DNA from 2 places in the Bradyrhizobium sp. 61 genome. Region 2 is predicted to be linked to the other one. Evidence: riboswitches for the same ligand, from Rfam matches in the RefSeq annotation. Region 2 holds a riboswitch; the other holds the start of a gene.
What was found. Region 2 has a riboswitch for S-adenosylmethionine ahead of IVB46_RS08325 (O-succinylhomoserine sulfhydrylase). Riboswitches for the same ligand answer to the same signal wherever they lie in the genome.
Positions count from the first base shown of each region.

Region 1: it holds a riboswitch for S-adenosylmethionine, as region 2 does, so the genes downstream of both, IVB46_RS28415 (homoserine O-acetyltransferase) here and IVB46_RS08325 (O-succinylhomoserine sulfhydrylase) in region 2, are expected to answer to the same signal.

Region 1 is NZ_JADPIU010000075.1:9,670-13,959, reverse strand. Features, by position in the region: gene IVB46_RS28425 (histidinol-phosphate transaminase) at 1-559, opposite strand, end outside; gene IVB46_RS28420 (chorismate mutase) at 596-1,444, opposite strand; SAM riboswitch at 1,662-1,741, shown strand; gene IVB46_RS28415 (homoserine O-acetyltransferase) at 1,827-3,029, shown strand; gene metW (methionine biosynthesis protein MetW) at 3,045-3,707, shown strand; gene IVB46_RS28405 (alpha/beta hydrolase) at 3,767-4,290, opposite strand, start outside.
Region 2 is NZ_JADPIU010000019.1:3,254-7,543, reverse strand. Features, by position in the region: gene IVB46_RS08330 (SGNH/GDSL hydrolase family protein) at 1-564, shown strand, start outside; gene IVB46_RS08325 (O-succinylhomoserine sulfhydrylase) at 721-1,917, opposite strand; SAM riboswitch at 1,988-2,067, opposite strand; gene IVB46_RS08320 (2'-deoxycytidine 5'-triphosphate deaminase) at 2,178-3,284, shown strand; gene IVB46_RS08315 (PAS domain S-box protein) at 3,401-3,814, shown strand; gene IVB46_RS08310 (hypothetical protein) at 3,919-4,290, shown strand, end outside.

The sequences.
Region 1 (4,290 bases), on a different contig from region 2:
GCACCAGCAGCACGTGCGACGGCAGGCCGGCGCGCAGCCGCTTGACCTCGTCGAACGGCACATAGGTGCCGGTCGGATTGTTGGGATTGGCGAGCCAGACCAGCTTTGTCTTCGGCGTCACCGCCTTGAGGATGGCGTCGACATTGCAGGTGAGGTTGGTCTCCTGCGCGACCACGTTCTTGGCGCCGACCGCCATGGTCGCGATCGGGTAGACCAGGAAGCCGTGCGTGGTCGAGATCGCCTCGTCGCCGTGGCTGAGATAGGTGTGGGCGAGCAGATTGAGAATCTCGTCCGAGCCGGCGCCGCAGATGATGCGGTTGGGGTCGAGCCCGAAAGAACGGCCGATCGCTTCGCGCAGCACGCGCGAGGTTCCTTCCGGATAGTCTTCCAGATGCGCCGCCACGTTCCTGAACGCCTCGATCGCCTTGGGCGAGGGCCCGAACGGCGTCTCGTTGGCCGAGAGCTTGAACACCTTGCGGCCCGGCTCAGCCACCGGGCTCTTGCCGGGCGTGTAGGGCGCAATATCGAGAATGCCGGGATTCGGCACGGGGCGGGACATCTTCAACTCCGGAAGTAGCTTTAGGCGGTTCGCGATCTACGATTTCGACCCGGTCGAGGGCACCGTATAGCGCGTTGCGTGGCTGCCGACGAGGGCCGTGGAGCGCACCGAGGCCCCCGCTTCGATCAGGGCAGCCTTGATCTTGTCGATGCTGGTCGCGCTCGTGACCGAGACCAGCAGCGCTGCGCCGTCGAAGGCGGTATCGGGCACTGCCACGATCTCGGCGAGCGGCGACAGGGCGCGGGCGACCTCGGCGTTCCACCCGGACACGCGCACGCTGAAGGTCTCGACCTCCGTCACCACGGCGCTGTCGGCGACGCGCGAGATCGCGAACACCGGCAGTGCGGCCGGATGGTCGGCGCGCTCGACGAAGGGCATCCGCGCGATGATCTTCGGCGCGCCGTCCGCTTCCAGCTCCAGCCACCATGGCGTGCGGCTCGAGGTCGCCGAGACCAGCGCCAGATCGCCCTTGGACTTCGCCACCGCTTCGACCGCGGCCTGCGCGCTGAAATGCGCGACGTAAGGCACCGTGAAGCCGAAATGGAAGCGCACGGAATCGCGCATCGCCGGCTCGCTCACCGAGATGTCGGCATGGACGGAGAACGGCGCTTGGACGTAAGTGAACGTCGAGATGATGACGCGCCAGATGCTCTCGACCGTGTCGAGCGGCAGGATGCCGCGATGACGCTGCACGATGTCACGCATCATGGCGGCCTCGCGCGCCGGGCGGAACGCCGAGCCGACCTCCTGGGTCTGCTTCACCTGGATCAGGCGGTCGATGATGTCGCCGCGCTGCATCAGGAGACGATGCATGCCCTCGTCGATCGCGTCGATCTCCTTGCGCAATTCCTGGAGCGATGGTGGCGCGGGCGGACGTTGGGACATATCTGCGAGATGCTGGTGAGAGGCGTTCCAATGCGGGTCGGCCAAGGCCCATCGGCAAGGCCGGATCCGCTGCGATCGACGTCCTGATTAGGCAGTCGGCGCGGCGAAAGCAAAGAGAAATGCAAAGGGAAACCGGGCCTTTTCGGCCGGCCTTTCAGGGATGAATTTGGCTAATCGGGACCATGACTTGACGAAAACCGCCCAAGACAGTAGCTTTTGCCCGTTCCGTGGTCATTTGAGCCGGCCGGCTTGCAGCCACGTTAAAAAACTCGCTAAACAGGCCGGGGACGCTTCAGATCCCGGCCGAACCTATCGTTCAGGCCGGGTTTTTCATGGCCTGATTCCAGCGGCAGCCTGACGGGTGTCGCAAACGAGGTCGATGATGGTTGGCGTGAAGCCCGTGCCGAGTCCCGCGATCAGCGCCGACGACCGGTCGCATGAGGCGGATCATCCGAATTCGCAGGTCGCGCAGTTCGGCGCCGAGCAGCCGCTGCGGCTCGATTGCGGCATCGATCTCACCCCGTTCCAGATCGCCTACCAGACCTATGGCGAGCTCAACGCCGATAGCTCCAACGCGGTGCTGATCTGCCATGCGCTGACCGGCGATCAGCATGTCGCCAACGTGCATCCCGTCACCGGCAAGTCGGGTTGGTGGGAGACGCTGGTCGGTCCCGGCCGACCTCTTGATCCTCAGCACTACTTCATCATTTGCGCCAACGTGATCGGCGGCTGCATGGGCTCGACCGGGCCGGCCTCGATCAATCCCGCGACCGGCAAGGTGTGGGGCCTGGATTTTCCCGTCATCACCATTCCCGACATGGTGCGCGCGCAGGCGATGCTGATCGACCGGCTCGGCATCGACACGTTGTTCGCGGTGGTCGGCGGCTCGATGGGCGGCATGCAGGTGCTGCAATGGACCGCGGCCTATCCCAAGCGCGTGTACTCCGCGCTGGCGATTGCCTGCGCGACGCGGCACTCGGCGCAGAACATCGCTTTCCACGAGCTCGGCCGCCAGGCGGTGATGGCCGATCCCGACTGGCACAACGGCCGCTACACGGATCAGGGCATCCATCCGCATCGCGGACTTGCGGTGGCACGGATGGCCGCGCACATCACCTATCTCTCCGACGCCGCGCTGCATCGCAAGTTCGGCCGCCGCATGCAGGACCGCGAGCTGCCGACCTTCTCGTTCGACGCCGATTTCCAGGTCGAGAGCTATCTGCGCTACCAGGGCTCGTCCTTCGTCGAGCGGTTCGACGCCAACTCCTATCTCTATCTGACCCGTGCGATGGACTATTTCGACATCGCCGGCGATCACGGCGGCGTGCTGGCGAAAGCGTTCGCGGGCATCGAGACGCGCTTCTGCGTGGTCTCCTTCACCAGCGACTGGCTGTTCCCGACCTCGGAATCGCGCGCACTGGTGCATGCGCTGAACGCGTCGAGCGCGCGGGTGTCGTTCGCCGAGATCGAGACCGATCGCGGCCATGACGCCTTCCTGCTCGACGTGCCTGAATTCTTCGATATCGCCCGTGCCTTCCTGCAATCGGCAGGGAAGGCGCGCGGGCTCACCGCCAGGATTGACTGACAAGGACGGCTAGCGATGTCTGTGCAGGAAGTGCTGCCGCTGGGCGGCGTTGCGACGGAGCAGTCAGGCCAGTTTCGCGCCGATCATCTGCTGGTCGCCGAGATGGTCAAGCCCGGCTCGAAAGTGCTCGACGTCGGCTGCGGCGAGGGCGATTTGCTCCAGCTTCTGGAGACCCGCGGCATCGACGGGCGCGGCATCGAGCTGTCGCGCGAGGGCGTCAACCGTTGCGTCGCCAAGGGCCTCGCGGTGGTGCAGGGCGATGCCGACACCGATCTCGTCAATTATCCCGACGACGCCTTCGATTACGTTATCCTGTCGCAGACGCTGCAGGCGACGCGGCAGCCGCGGGTCGTGCTGGAGAATCTGCTGCGCATCGGCCGCCGCGCCATCGTGTCGTTCCCGAATTTCGGCTTCTGGAAGATGCGGCTCCAGCTCCTGGTCGGCGGCCACATGCCGCGCACCGAGAATCTGCCGGCGACCTGGTACGACACCGCCAACATCCATTTCTGCACCATCAAGGATTTCGTCGAGCTCTGCGACGCGATCCACGTCAAGATGGAGCGCGCCGAGGCGCTGGATCTCTACGGCCGTCCATTGCGGCTGCGATTGCCGTGGTGGGTGTGGAACATGTTCGGCGAGCAGGGCGTGTTTCTGCTCACGCGCGGGCAGGGGAAGTAGTTGCCGTCATTCCGGGCCTGCGCCTGTCGGCGCATCCCGGAATGACAGCGACTGGCAGTCTAATGCGCCGCCAGCGACCGCGGATCGCGCACCGGCCAGCGCCCGGCTTCCACCAGCGTCACGAACCGCTCCACGCTCTCGTTGAACAGTGCGGGTTCTTCGAGATTGAGCACGTGGCCTGATTTCGGAAACATCGCGAGGCCCGCCGCGGGCAGGTGCTTCTTCAGGAACAGGCTTGCCCCGACGCAGGGATCGTCTTCGTCGCCGCAGATGATCAGCGCGGGCGTTACCACACCTCGAATGGCATCCGGCATCGTGTAAATCGATGGCCTGCCGCCCTGGAAGCCGCGCATCGTGTTCGCGGAGCCCTTGGCATCGTGGCGCGCCAGTGCGGCGTAGAAATCGGCGTGGCCGCGCGGATCTTTCACCAGGAAGGGAATCCGGCTCGGCGCCTCGCGCGTGACCTTTGCGACCTCGGCGGAGCCGAGCGTCTCGAACTGCTCGGCGTTGGCGCGGCACTGCTTGCGCCAGTTGTCGAGATTCTCGATCTCCGATCCTGAGCCCACGCCGGCCAGCGTCATCG
Region 2 (4,290 bases):
CGTCTCGCCGCGCAGCTCCGCCGGCAATATCCGACCGCCGACATCACCGTCATCAACGCCGGCGTCGGCGGCGAGGACGCGCCCGAGATGATGAAGCGCCTCCAGAAGGAGGTGATCGACGTGCATCCGGATCTCGTGATCTGGCAGGTCGGCACCAATGCGGTGCTGCGCAATCTCGATCCCGGTGACACCGCCAAGATGGTCGAGGACGGTATCTCCCGCATCCAGGCCGCTGGCGGCGCCGACATCGTGCTGGTCGATCCGCAATATTCGCCAGCCGTCAACCAGCGCAAGGAGAGCGCCGGCAAGATGGTGCACCTGCTCGGCAAGGTCGCCGAGCTCCGTCACGTCGGCATCTTCCCCCGCTTCGAGGTGATGCGCGACTGGCACGAGAATCAATCGATCCCGGTCGAGAGTTTCGTGATCGCCGACGGCCTGCACATGAACGATTGGGGCTATGCCTGCTTCGCCCAGATCCTCGGCGACGACATCATCCGCTCCGTCGGCCAGATCAAGCTCGGCGTCAACGTGCCCGCGGACGTGCGGACGTATCGGCCGATGTGAGCTTCCGTAAGGTGGGCAAAGGCGCGCCCTTCGCGCGCCGTGCCCACCATCTATCGGCGACATGATCGTGAATGGTGGGCACGCTTCCGCCTTCGCTCTTCGAGCTACGGCGGACAAGTCGCTTTGCCCCCCTACGATTCCGAGCTCGTGAAGCCCTCACGCCTTCTCCAGCGCCGCGGTCAGATCCTCGACCAGATCATCCACATGCTCGAGCCCCGCCGAGAAGCGGATGAAGCCCTCGCTGATGCCGAGTGCGGCGCGGTCTTCCGGCTTGAGGCGCTGATGCGTCGTGGTCGCCGGATGCGTGACGAGGCTCTTGGCATCGCCGAGATTGTTCGAGATTTTTGCAAGCTTGAGCTCGTTGAGCACGCGGAACGCACCCTGCTTACCGCCCTTCACCTCGAAGCCGACGAGGGTCGAGCCGCCGCGCATCTGCTTCTTCACGAGAGCTGCCTGCGGATGGTCGGCGCGGCCGGGATAGACCAGGCGTGAAATCTTCGGATGGCTCGCCAGCACGTCGGCGATGCGTCCCGCCGTCTCGGTCTGCGCACGCACGCGCACGCCGAGCGTCTCCAGGCCCTTGAGCAGGACCCAGGCGTTGAACGGCGAGATCGACGGGCCGGTCTGGCGCATGAAATTGTGGATGTGCTCGGCGATGAACGCTTCCGACGACAGGATGATGCCGCCGAGACAACGGCCCTGGCCGTCGATGTGCTTGGTCGCGGAATAGACCACGACGTCGGCCCCTAGCGCGAGCGGGCTCTGCCAGATCGGCGTCGCGAACACGTTGTCGACGACGAGCCGCGCGCCGCCGCTGTGCGCGATCTCGGCGATCCCTGGAATGTCGAGCACGTCGAGCGTCGGGTTGGTCGGGCTCTCCAGGAAAAACGTCTTGGTGTTCGGCCTCAAGGCGCGCTGCCACTGGTCGAGATCGAGACCGTCGACCAGCGTGGTCTCGATGCCGTAGCGCGGCAACAGATCCTGGATGACGTAGAGACAGGAGCCGAACAGGGCGCGCGAGGCCACCACGTGATCGCCGGCCTTCAGCGGCGCCAGGATCGCGGTCGTCACCGCGGCCATGCCGGTCGCGGCCGAGCGGGCGGCTTCGGCGCCTTCGAGCTCGATCATGCGGCGCTCGAACATCGAGATAGTCGGGTTGGAATAGCGCGAATAGATGAAGCCGGGGTCCTCGCCCTTGAACCGCGCCTCGCATTCCTCGGCGCTGTTGTAGACGTAGCCCTGGGTCAAAAACAGCGCCTCCGACGTCTCGCCATATTGCGAGCGCAGGGTGCCGGAATGGACCAGGCGGGTTTCGGGACGGTATTGCGTGGTGGACGCCGGGGACTTCGACATAGGACCTCCTCTGCGTGACCATCGAAAACGGTCACAAAAAAACCGGCCTGGATATCTCCACGGGCCGGGATCACAGAGGTCCCCGGCCTGTTTAGCGACTTATTTAACGTGGCTGCAAGCCGGCCGGCTCAAATCACCACGGGATAAGTGATGCTCATATTCCGCAATGGCCTTTCCGTCAAGGCGTCCATCGGATAGCCGTAAAAGGCTGCTATTTCCCGCATGTCCGGATGCATTTGACCCCTGACGAGGACCCCCGGTTGAGCTTCACGGTTGCCGCCGACGCCAATGGTATCCTGCCCGACCGCATGATCGCGGCGATGGCGAAGGCGGGCCTCATCCTGCCCGCTTATGACTTCGTCGAAAGCCAGATCCAGCCGGCGAGCCTCGACCTTCGCCTCGGCGATATCGCCTATCGCGTTCGCGCCAGCTTCCTGCCGGGTCCCGGCGCGACCGTCGCCGAGCGCATCGACGAGTTAAAGCTGCACGAGTTCAGCCTCGCCGATGGCGCGGTGCTGGAGACCAACTGCGTCTACATCGTGCCGCTCTTGGAAAGCCTGGCGCTGCCGCCGGAGATCGTCGCCGCCGCGAACCCGAAAAGCTCGACCGGCCGGCTTGATGTCTTCACCCGTGTCATCGCCGACGGCACCCGCCGCTTCGACATGATCGGCGCCGGCTATCACGGCCCGCTCTACGCCGAGATCAGCCCGAAAACGTTTCCGGTGCTGGTCAGCGAGGGCTCGCGCCTGAGCCAGGTGCGCTTCCGCACCGGAGATGCCATCCTCAACATCGACGAGCTCGAGGCGCTGCATGCGACCGAGCGTCTCGTCGATCTCGACGATGCCGATCTCACCGGCGGCGTTGCCGTCTCCGTCGACCTCTCCGGTGAGAAGGCCAACGGCTTCGTCGGCTATCGCGCCAAGCGACACACCGGCGTCGTCGACGTCGACCGCCGCTCCGGCTATGCGGTGGAGGATTTCTGGGAACCGATCTCGGCACGTCCCGACGGCAGCCTGATCCTCGACCCCGGCGAGTTCTACATCCTCGCCTCCAAGGAAGCCGTGCAGGTGCCGCCCGATTACGCCGCGGAGATGGTGCCGTTCGATCCTCTGGTCGGCGAGTTCCGCGTGCACTATGCCGGATTCTTCGATCCCGGCTTCGGCTATGCCGGCGCTGGCGGGCAGGGATCGCGCGCCGTGCTCGAAGTGCGCTCGCGCGAGGTGCCGTTCATCCTCGAGCACGGCCAGATCGTCGGCCGCCTCGTCTACGAGAAGATGCTGGCGCGCCCCGACGCGATGTACGGCCAGCGCATCGGCTCGAACTACCAGGCGCAGGGCCTCAAACTATCGAAGCATTTTCGGGTGTAGCTACACACCCTACTGTCATGCCCCGGCTTGACCGGGGCATGACAGTACGCCGCAGCCTCTCGATTGACTACTGCCGGGATGCAAGCTGAAATCCGGGCTGCATGCGAGGTGGCGAGATGAGTGTTCAATCCGAACTCGACGCAAGAATCCTCGACGACGTCGCGGACGCGCTCATCTATTCGGATCGCTCCGGCACCATCACGCGCTGGAATCGTGCATCGACCGCCTTGTTCGGCTTCTCCGCCGCCGAAGCGCTCGGCCAGAACCTCGATCTGATCATTCCCGAACGTCTGCGTGCCGCGCACTGGAAGGGCTTCGAAGCTGCGCTTACCACCGGGGCGATGAAGCTTGCGGGCAGGCCGACGCTGACCCGCGCGCTGCACCAGAGCGGACGCAAGCTCTACATCGAGATGACCTTCGCGCTGGTGCGCGATGCCGGTGGTGCCGTGGTCGGATCGGTCGCGATGGCGCGCGACGTCACCGAACGCGTCGAGCGCGAGCGCGCGGCCAGGCTTGCGCAAAATTCGTGATGCGGAATTGACGGGCTGGCGTGCAGGGCGCTCTGCCTGAGCGTCAGGTTGCCTCGTACCGGGCGCAGTGACACACTCGATCAAAACAACGATCGGGAGCGAACATGACCGCCGCAACAGACGCAGCACAGGAAGCGCAATGGAAGCGCTGGCGTGCGGTCGCCGACCTCTATCACGCCTATTTCACCGGACTCATCCTCACCGTCGTCACACGGCGCGGCACGGCGGATGCTGCCGAATTCGTCTTCCGCGTGTTTCGCCGCCAGCAGCAGGAGCGCTTCCTGCCGGGGCTCGAAAAGCTCGGTCTCAGTCATTTGCCGCCGGCGGTGGCCGCCGCACAATATCACTATCTCTCCAACTGGATCGGCGGCGTGCATGTCGAGTACATGTATGAGAGCGACCGCAAAGCCTGGATCCGCTATCCGCCGCCGCGCTGGATCTGGAAGGGCACCGCGATCTGCGGCGTGCCGGGTGAT